DNA from 4 places in the Streptomyces sp. NPDC058653 genome. Region 2 is predicted to be linked to each of the others. Evidence: riboswitches for the same ligand, from Rfam matches in the RefSeq annotation. Region 2 holds a riboswitch; each other region holds the start of a gene.
The links. A riboswitch is a leader RNA that binds a small molecule or an ion and turns the genes downstream of it on or off. The one in region 2 is predicted to bind cobalamin.

Region 1 (2,192 bases), on a different contig from region 2:
CCGCCGCGCGGGCGCGCACGGCCGGGTCGCGGGTGAGCGCCGACTCCGCGCGGGAGGCGAGGGCGGCGCGGTTGGCGGCGAGTTCGGCCGCGATCGCGCCGGTGCCCTCGGTCAGGGCACGGGCCAGGGTCGCGACCTCGGTGCTCTTCTGGCGGGCGAACGCCAGCCAGCGGGCGATCTCCGGATCGATGTCCCGCTCGGCGGTCGCGTCGAGCGGGACGTGCAGCAGGGAGCAGGACGGCGCGACGTCGACGCGGTCGGCGAGCCCGAGGAGTGTGCCCAGTGTGCCGAGGGACTTCTCGAAGTCGTTGATCCAGACGTTGCGTCCGTCGACCACGCCCGCGACCAGCCGCTTGCCCGGCAGCCCGCCGACCGCCGCGAGACCCTCCAGGTTGGCGGCGGCCGGACCGGTGAAGTCCAGCGCGAGCCCTTCGACGGGTGACTTGGCGAGCACCGGCAGGGCGTCGCCGAGCCGGTCGAAGTAGGAGGCGACGAGCAGTCTGGGCCGGTCGGTCAGCGCGCCCAGGTCGTGGTGGGCGCGGGCGACCGCCGCCAGCTCGGCCGGGGTGCGGTCCCCCACGAGCGCGGGCTCGTCCAGCTGCACCCAGTCGGCGCCGGCCGCGCGCAGGTCGGCCAGGACCTCCGCGTACACGGGAAGGAGCCGGTCGAGCAGCGTCAGCGGCTCGAAGCCGTCGGCGACGCCGGGGGCGGGCTTGGCCAGCAGGAGGTAGGTGACGGGGCCGACGAGCACGGGCCGGGGGGTCAGTCCCAGCGCGAGGGCTTCGCCCAGCTCCGCGACCTGCTTGGTGGAGTCGGCGGAGAACACGGTGTCGGGGCCCAACTCGGGCACCAGATAGTGGTAGTTGGTGTCGAACCACTTGGTCATCTCCAGCGGCGCCACGTCCTGTGTGCCGCGCGCCATGGCGAAGTAGCCGTCCAGCGCGTCGGCCTCCACCGCGGCGCGGTGCCGCCCGGGGATCGCGCCGACCATCACGCTGGTGTCCAGGACATGGTCGTAGTACGAGAAGTCGCCGGTCGGGACCTCGTGGACACCGTCTGCCGTGAGCTGCTCCCAGTTGGCGCGGCGCAGCCCGGCGGCCGTCTCGCGCAGGGCGCGGGCGTCGACGGCGCCCTTCCAGTAGCCCTCGACGGCCTTCTTCAGTTCGCGGTGCGCGCCCTGGCGCGGGTAGCCGTACACGGTGGCGCGTGCTGCCGCGGCTGCGGACTTGTCTGTCACGGAACTCTCCTTCGCGAGTCGTCCTGCGATCCCGGGACGGATCGAGGACACGAAGGGGTACGGAATCGGACGGGCTCCTCCGCGCGCCTGTGCACGCGAGTCACGTTCTGCCTGTACGCGTTCACGCGCTCACGCCTTCACGTGTCCACGCACGTCCACGTGTGTACGTGTCCACGTGTATACGTGTGTCACGTCTGTGAACATGCGTGCAGGCTTCACCACGACTGCCCGACCGATATGTACGCCGACCCGCCCACGAGGTCACCGGGATGTCCGTACGCGATCGGTCGCGTACGGGCAGCGGGCAGGTCTTCGGACTCATGGGCACATCCGCCGGGCGCGGACACCCGGGTGGACACCTACTGACCGTCGCTTCCCAGGCCCGGCACGGGCCCAGTGCTGATGACGGCGGTCGTTCCCACTCACCGCTGCGGGGCAGTCCCGGATTCTCACCAGGTTCCCTCTTACGACGCTCCCGTCCTGGGGACGGAAGCGAACCAGCTGCACGGCCAAGCCTAACCGCTGTCATCCGCTCCCTCGAAGCCTCACCAAATATTCATGAACCGGCTAATCCGCCTGCTTCCGGGTCGAGTTCGTACAACGGGGCAGGCAGATACCTTCTTGACACGCTTATTGGTCTAAGCCAACATCCGATTGGCCTGTACCAAGTTCAAGGGCGGTTCGCTGAGCCGGCCGAGCGATGCGCCTTCGGAGGACCGCATGGAGTCGAGCAGCCGGCCCAGCAGCCGTCACCAGCAACTGACGCGGCTCGCGCAAACCGTGCTCCAGCCCGGATTCGTGGGCACGACCGTGCCCGACTGGGTCCGCCGCGGAATCGCGGGCGGACTCACCTCCGTGGTCCTGTTCGGCCGGAACATCGTCGACCCCGAGCAGGTCGCGCGCCTCACCGCCGAGCTACGCGCGGAGAACCGCGACCTGATCATCGCCATCGACG
Region 2 (2,192 bases):
CGGTCAGCGGCTGTATGTCGATACGCCAGAACACCTGGGCCGGCGCGCCGATCGCGTGGACCGTCAGCGCGCGTACGACATCGGGCTCGGCCACCGCGAGGACGCGCGCCGAACGGGGGCGCGCGTCCTTTCCCAGCGGATCGGAGCCCGGCGCATCGGCGCCCAATGGCTCGGCGCCCAATGGCTCGGCGCCCAACGGCTCGGGGCCCGGTGGATCGGCGCGCAGCGCGTCGGCGTCGAGCGCGTCGAGCCAGTGGCCGAGGCGGCTGTGCAGCGCCTCCAGCGACTCCCCGCCGTGCGGCGCCGCCGCCGGGTTGCCCAGCCAGGCGGCGACCGCCTCCGGCTCGGCGGCGCCGACCTCGTCCAGCCGCCTGCCGCGCCACCGGCCCATCGCGCACGTACGCAGCTCGGGCAGCGGCTCCGCGACCAGGCCCAGCGCCTCCGCCGTCTGCCGGCAGCGCTCCGAGGGGGACGTGAACACCCGGGCGGCGGCGGCGCGTTGCTCCGCGACGGTGGGCGCGTCCCGTACGGCCCCGGCCTGGCGCAGCCCCGCCGCGTCCAGCGGACCGTCGCCGAAACGCGCCTCGCGCAACGCGGTGCTGAGCGCCGGTGAGATCAACGTCACGCGTACGGTCATCGGGCTCCCCAGAGTCGTACGTTCACCGGACGCGGCCCCCGTCGTCCGGCTCCGGCGCCGGCCGCCGGACCCGTCGCCCTCTTGGCCGACCTGCCCGATCGCGGTACGTTCACGTCGATATCACGACGGCAAGACGGAAGTCCGGTGAGATTCCGGCACGGTCGCGCCACTGTATGCCGAGCAGCCACCGCGTACGCGCGGCGAGGCGGCCCGGTGAGTCAGACCCGATGGTCGTCGTGCGAGCTCCACTGAACGGGACGCGAGTTCCCAAGGAGGTTGTGCCGTGGCTGAGTCCATTGTGCCCCCGGCCGTTTCTTCACCCGCCGGATCAGCGATATCGCCCCTGACTCCCCTGCCCCTGCGGGCGGTTCTGCCGTGGGCTGTCTTCGTGGGCACGCTGATGCTGGTGCTGCTGTACTTCGTCGGTGCCGAACAGGGCGCGACGTCGGTGTTCTCCGGGGCGGGGGTGCACGAGTGGGTGCACGACGGCCGTCATCTGCTCGGCTTCCCCTGCCACTGATCCGACGGACGGAGGCCACCCTCGGAGAACATCACCATGCAATCGTCCACCGTCAGAACCCTGTTGGTCCGCGGCATGATCGCGGGCGTCGTCGCCGGGCTGCTCGCGTTCGCGCTCGCCTACGTGGTGGGGGAGCCGTCCATCGAGGACTCCATCGCCCTGGAGGAGGCCGCGTCCGCGCCGGCGCACGAGCACGACGGCGCTGCCGCCGAACCGGCCGCGCCCGCCGAGGAAGAGGAGGAGTTGGTCACGCGGCCGGTCCAGTCGACCTTCGGTCTCGCCACCGGCGTCCTCGTCTACGGCGTCGCCCTGGGCGGCATCGCCTCCCTGGCTTTCGCCGTCTGTCTGGGCCGGGTCGGCCGGCTCCGGCCACGGGCGACGGCCGCGCTGGTCGCGGGCGCCGCGTTCACCACCGTCTATCTGGTGCCGTTCCTCAAGTACCCCGCGACGCCACCCGCCGTGGGCAATCCCGACACCATCGGCAAGCGCACGACGCTCTTCTTCCTGATGATCGTGCTCAGCGTGCTGGTCGCGGTCATCGCCGTCATCGCCGGACGCCGGCTCGCGCCGACGCTCGGCAACTGGAACGCGACCGTCGCCGCCGGCGGCGGCTATGTGGTGGTCATGGCCCTGGCCTGTCTGCTGCTGCCCGCCAACACCGACGCGGTGAGGGAGACCTTCCCGGCCGCGCTGCTCTGGGAGTTCAGGCTGGCCTCACTGGGTGTGCAGGCGCTGCTGTGGACAGCCTTCGGGCTGATCTTCGGGGCGCTGGCGGAGCGCGCACTGCGCCCCGCGGACGCCCACCCCGCCGGGCAGGGCCCGGAAGCCGTAACGAGCACGCCGGCCGCGCACGCCGGCTGACACCGGCGTACCCGGCCTACACCGGAGTACGGCCGGAGACCGGCCGGGTGGCGGCCCCGGGGCACCGCCCGGAGAACGACATCCGCTCGTACGACACGCGCCCGGCAGGATTCCTGCCGGGCGCAAGTCATGTATGGGCCATCCGTGTATGAGATCCGTAAAACACGCCTCTCC
Region 3 (2,192 bases), on a different contig from region 2:
GTCCGTGACCTCCAGGATCTCGGTGCAGAGGTTCGAGGAGTGCACGACGGTGCCGGGCTCGGCGGTCTGGTTCGCCGTACGGTTCGAGGCGTCCTTGAAGGTCATCCAGCCGTTGCCGGTCTGCGCGAGGGTGCGCATCATGCGGCCGTACAGCTCGCGCGCCGGGATGGTTCTGCGGGCCTTGCCCGCCGCCTCGGCCGCGCGGTACGCGGCGTCGAAGTCGTCGCCCCACAGGTCGACCAGTTCGGGCACGTCCGACGGGGAGAAGAGCGACCAGACACCGTCCGCGTCGACCCGGCGCATGAACTCGTCGGGGATCCAGTGCGCGAGGTTCAGATTGTGCGTACGGCGGGCGTCCTCGCCGGTGTTGTCGCGCAGCTCCAGGAACTCCTCGATGTCCGCGTGCCACGTCTCCAGATAGACGCAGGCCGCGCCCTTGCGCCGGCCGCCCTGGTTGACGGCGGCGACGGAGGAGTCCAGCGTCCGCAGGAACGGCACGATGCCGTTGGAGTGCCCGTTGGTGCCCCGGATCAGTGAACCGCGCGCGCGGATACGGGAGTACGAGAGGCCGATGCCGCCCGCGTGCTTCGAGAGCCGGGCCACCTGGTGGTAGCGGTCGTAGATCGAGTCGAGCTCGTCCAGCGGGGAGTCCAGCAGATAGCAGGACGACATCTGGGGGTGGCGGGTGCCGGAGTTGAAGAGCGTGGGGGAGGAGGGCAGATAGTCGAGCCGGCTCATCAGACCGTAGAGCGCGGCGACCTCGTCCACGGCGGCCGGGGAGTCGTCCTTGGCCAGCCCGGAGGCGACACGCAGCATGAAGTACTGCGGCGTCTCGATGACATCGCGGGTGATCGGGTGGCGCAGCAGATAGCGGCTGAAGAGCGTGCGCAGGCCGAAGTAGCCGAACCGGTCGTCGGCGGCGGGGTCGATCAGCGCGTCGAGGCGGGCGGCGTGGCGCGTGACGAACGCGGCCGTACGGTCGGCGATCAGGCCCTCCGTGTGGCCCACGGCGACCGAGGAGGAGAACGAGACGGCGCCCTGCCCGGCGGCCTCCTCCGCGATGGTGCGGGTGAGGAGACGGGCGGCGAGGCGGGAGTACGCGGGGTCCTCGGAGATCAGCCCGGCCGCGGCCTCGGTGGCGAGCGCGCGCAACTCGGCGTCGTCGGAGGCGGCGTTACGGCCTCGGAGAGCGGCGGCGGCGACCTTGCCGGGGTCGGTGTCGGCCAGATCCGCGGTGAGGTCGGTGAGGACCCGCAGAAGGGCCGTCCCGGGGGTCCCGGGGTCGTCGGCCGGCCCGGCGGTTTCCCGGTCCCGCGCGGTTTCCCGGTCGGCGATCGCTGAGGCCGGATCGGCTGGCGCGATGGTCACGTGGTGCTCTCCCTCGCTCGGCTCCGGGCCAGGGGGAGGGCATGGCGGCGCACGCCCGCGTACGCCGTCCCGGAACCGGGCGGTGAGCGGTGCGGCGTCCACCGGCCCTGCCTCGGAGCCCGGACGTCTCGGCACCCGGACCGGTCGGTCCGGGCGCGCCGTCGGCAGGTGCTCGGACTCGCGGGCACGACAAAGCGCACCACAGCACACCGTTGCGGGACAGTTCCGGATTCGCACCGGATTCTCCTGCGGCGACAGCAGACTTGAGCATACATCTGGGGTTGGTTGGCAGCACCACCCCCCACATGTTGTGTCGGGGATGGCTCGTCCTAGATCTCCAGGCAGTACGTGAGCAGTACAAGCTCCGTATACGGCGCCCAGTCCCGCTCCGGCGTCCGTACGAAGCCCAGGCGCTCGTAGATCCGGTGGGCGGACAGCATCGCCTTCTGCGTGGAGAGCCGCACCCGTACGCATCCGTCGGCCCGCGCGCGCTCCACGCACGCCCGCACGAGCGCCCCACCGACCCCGCGCCCCCGGCCGCCGGGCGCGACGGCCAGCATGCGGAACTCGGCCTCACCGTCCCCGGCGAGATCGGCCCAGGCCGACCCGGCACCGACGTACGCCACCCCACCGAGCACCGCCCCCGCCCGGTCGACGGCCACGAGCACCTCACTCCCCTCGGCCCGCCCGGCGACGTCGCGCAGGGTCTTCAGATAGGGATCCCCCGCCCCGAAGTCCAACAGCCCGTCGTCCAGATAGGCCCGGGCGGTTATCTCCCCGAGCACCTCGTACTCGGCGGGCTCGGCCGCTCTGATCCTGAAGTC
Region 4 (2,192 bases), on a different contig from region 2:
TGGACCGAGTTCAGCGAGGGCGAGAGCCCGTTCGTCCACGCCTTCGCCAAGATCGGCATCCCGCTCGGCGCCGGCATCGTCAACTTCGTGGTGCTGACGGCGGCACTCTCGTCCTGCAACTCCGGCATGTACTCCACCGGCCGGATGCTGCGCGACCTCGCCGCCAACAAGGAGGCCCCCCAGGCCCTCGGCAGGCTCAACACCCGCCGGACACCGGCGGCCGGCATCGCCGCGTCCGTCGCCCTGATGGGCATCGGCGTCGTCCTCAACTACGTCGTCCCGGAGAAGGCGTTCCTCTACGTCACCTCGGTCGCCACCGCGGCCGGGATCTGGACCTGGATGATGATCCTCATCAGCCACATCAAGTACCGCTCCGCCGTGGTCGCCGGTCGGCTGCCGGCGTCCTCGTTCCCCGCCCCGGGCGGCTCGGCGCTGAGCTGGGTGGCGCTGGTCTTCCTGGCCTTCGTGACCTGTCTGATCGCCTACGACTCCGACGCGCGCATCTCGCTCTACGTCGGCGCCGTCTGGGCGGTCTTCCTCGTCGGCGGCTGGGCGCTGCTCAAGCGCGGCGACAGGGACCTCGCGGGCCCGGGCCGGGACGAGCCGGAGGGCCCGTACGAGCCGGAGTACGCGAAGATCTCCGACTGACCCGGCCGCACGCGGCGGCCCCGGTCCCGCTCCGCGGCCCCGGCCCCGCCGGCGCCCCACGCGCCGTCCCACCGGCCGTCTCACCAGGTGGCCTCCGTATCTCAGCCGCGGAGGCCACCCGTTTATCCTTCCACTCATGCTCACCATCACCCAGGCGCTGTACGACCAGATCGTCGCCCACGCACGGGCCGACCACCCCGACGAGGCCTGCGGCCTGATCGCGGGCCCCGAGGACAGCGACCGGCCCGAGCGCTTCATCCCGATGCGCAACGCGGCCCGCTCACCCACGTACTACGAGTGGGACGGCGACGAGCACAACCAGGTCGACAAGGAGATGCGGCGGCGCGAGGAGGACGTGATCGTCGTCTACCACTCGCACACCGCGACCGAGGCGTACCCCTCCCGCACCGACATCGACCGGGCCGTGGAGCCGTTCGCCCACTACGTGCTGGTCTCCACCGCCGACACCGACGACATGGGCCCGTTCCAGTTCCGCTCGTTCCGCATCGTCGACGGCACGGTCACAGAAGAGGAAGTCACGGTCGTCTGACACACTGACGCCGAACCAGGGCGGCAGGACCCAGGAAGCCGGTGCGAATCCGGCACGGTCCCGCCACTGTGACCAGGCCCCCCTTGCACCCGGGGGCCCGGAAGCCAGGAACTGACCTGTCGCCCTTCTCCCACCATGCCAGGGGACGCGGAAATCCCCCGGAGGAGGCCCAGTCATGTCCTTGCGGCGCCACGCCCTCATACCGGCGGCCCTGCTTCCGCTGCTGCTCCCGCTCGCCGCCTGCGGCTCCGGCCCGGAACCGGCCGAGCACGCCGGAGCGCCGGCCGCCGGATTCCCGTACACCGTCGCCAACTGCGGTGTGCGGACCACCTTCGAGGCACCCCCGAAGCGTGTGGTCACGATGAACCAGCACGTCACCGAGATCATGATCGAACTCGGTCTCACCAACTCCCTCGTCGGCACCGCCTGGCTCGACGACGCCGTCCTGCCCGCCTACGAGAAGGCGTACGAGAGCGTCCCGGTCGTCGCCAAGGAGTACCCCTCCAAGGAGAAACTCCTCTCCGTCAATCCCGACCTCGTCTACGGCGGTTACACCAGCGCCTTCGCCGCCAAGGACGGCCGCACCCGCGACGACCTGGCGGACGCCGGTGTCGACACCCGGCTCAATCTGGAGAACTGCCCCGAGGACGGCGGTACTTCCATGGACGACCTCTTCCGCGAGATCAAGGAGGTCGGACGGACCTTCGGCGTCGCCGGCCGCGCCGGGAGGTGGACAGCCGACGCACGCGCCACGCTCGCCACCACCGCCGCCGGACTCAAGGGCGTCAAGCCGGTCCCGGTCTTCGTCTACGACAGCGGCGACAAGACCGCCTTCACCGCGGGCGGCGCGGGCATCGGCAACGAGCTGATCGAACGGGCCGGCGGCCGCAACGTCTTCGCCGACCTCGACAAGTCCTTCGGCGACGCCACCTGGGAGCAGGTCGTCGCCCGCAGGCCCGAGACGATCGTCATCTACGACTACGGCTCCACCACC

Region 1: another riboswitch for cobalamin. It lies ahead of metE (5-methyltetrahydropteroyltriglutamate--homocysteine S-methyltransferase); the one in region 2 lies ahead of ACFWU9_RS32785 (CbtB domain-containing protein).
Region 3: another riboswitch for cobalamin. It lies ahead of ACFWU9_RS28225 (ribonucleoside-diphosphate reductase subunit alpha); the one in region 2 lies ahead of ACFWU9_RS32785 (CbtB domain-containing protein).
Region 4: another riboswitch for cobalamin. It lies ahead of ACFWU9_RS08685 (ABC transporter substrate-binding protein); the one in region 2 lies ahead of ACFWU9_RS32785 (CbtB domain-containing protein).

Annotation. Positions count from the first base shown of each region.
Region 1 covers NZ_JBHXRM010000015.1:58,653-60,844, forward strand. The annotation lists gene metE (5-methyltetrahydropteroyltriglutamate--homocysteine S-methyltransferase) at 1-1,237, opposite strand, end outside; cobalamin riboswitch at 1,523-1,754, opposite strand; gene ACFWU9_RS15415 (glycoside hydrolase family 3 protein) at 1,958-2,192, shown strand, end outside.
Region 2 covers NZ_JBHXRM010000056.1:47,045-49,236, forward strand. The annotation lists gene ACFWU9_RS32780 (histidine phosphatase family protein) at 1-637, opposite strand, end outside; cobalamin riboswitch at 728-884, shown strand; gene ACFWU9_RS32785 (CbtB domain-containing protein) at 921-1,157, shown strand; gene ACFWU9_RS32790 (CbtA family protein) at 1,194-2,018, shown strand.
Region 3 covers NZ_JBHXRM010000040.1:72,267-74,458, forward strand. The annotation lists gene ACFWU9_RS28225 (ribonucleoside-diphosphate reductase subunit alpha) at 1-1,368, opposite strand, end outside; cobalamin riboswitch at 1,514-1,682, opposite strand; gene ACFWU9_RS28230 (GNAT family N-acetyltransferase) at 1,698-2,192, opposite strand, start outside.
Region 4 covers NZ_JBHXRM010000007.1:93,439-95,630, forward strand. The annotation lists gene ACFWU9_RS08675 (amino acid permease) at 1-648, shown strand, start outside; gene ACFWU9_RS08680 (Mov34/MPN/PAD-1 family protein) at 785-1,198, shown strand; cobalamin riboswitch at 1,187-1,333, shown strand; gene ACFWU9_RS08685 (ABC transporter substrate-binding protein) at 1,374-2,192, shown strand, end outside.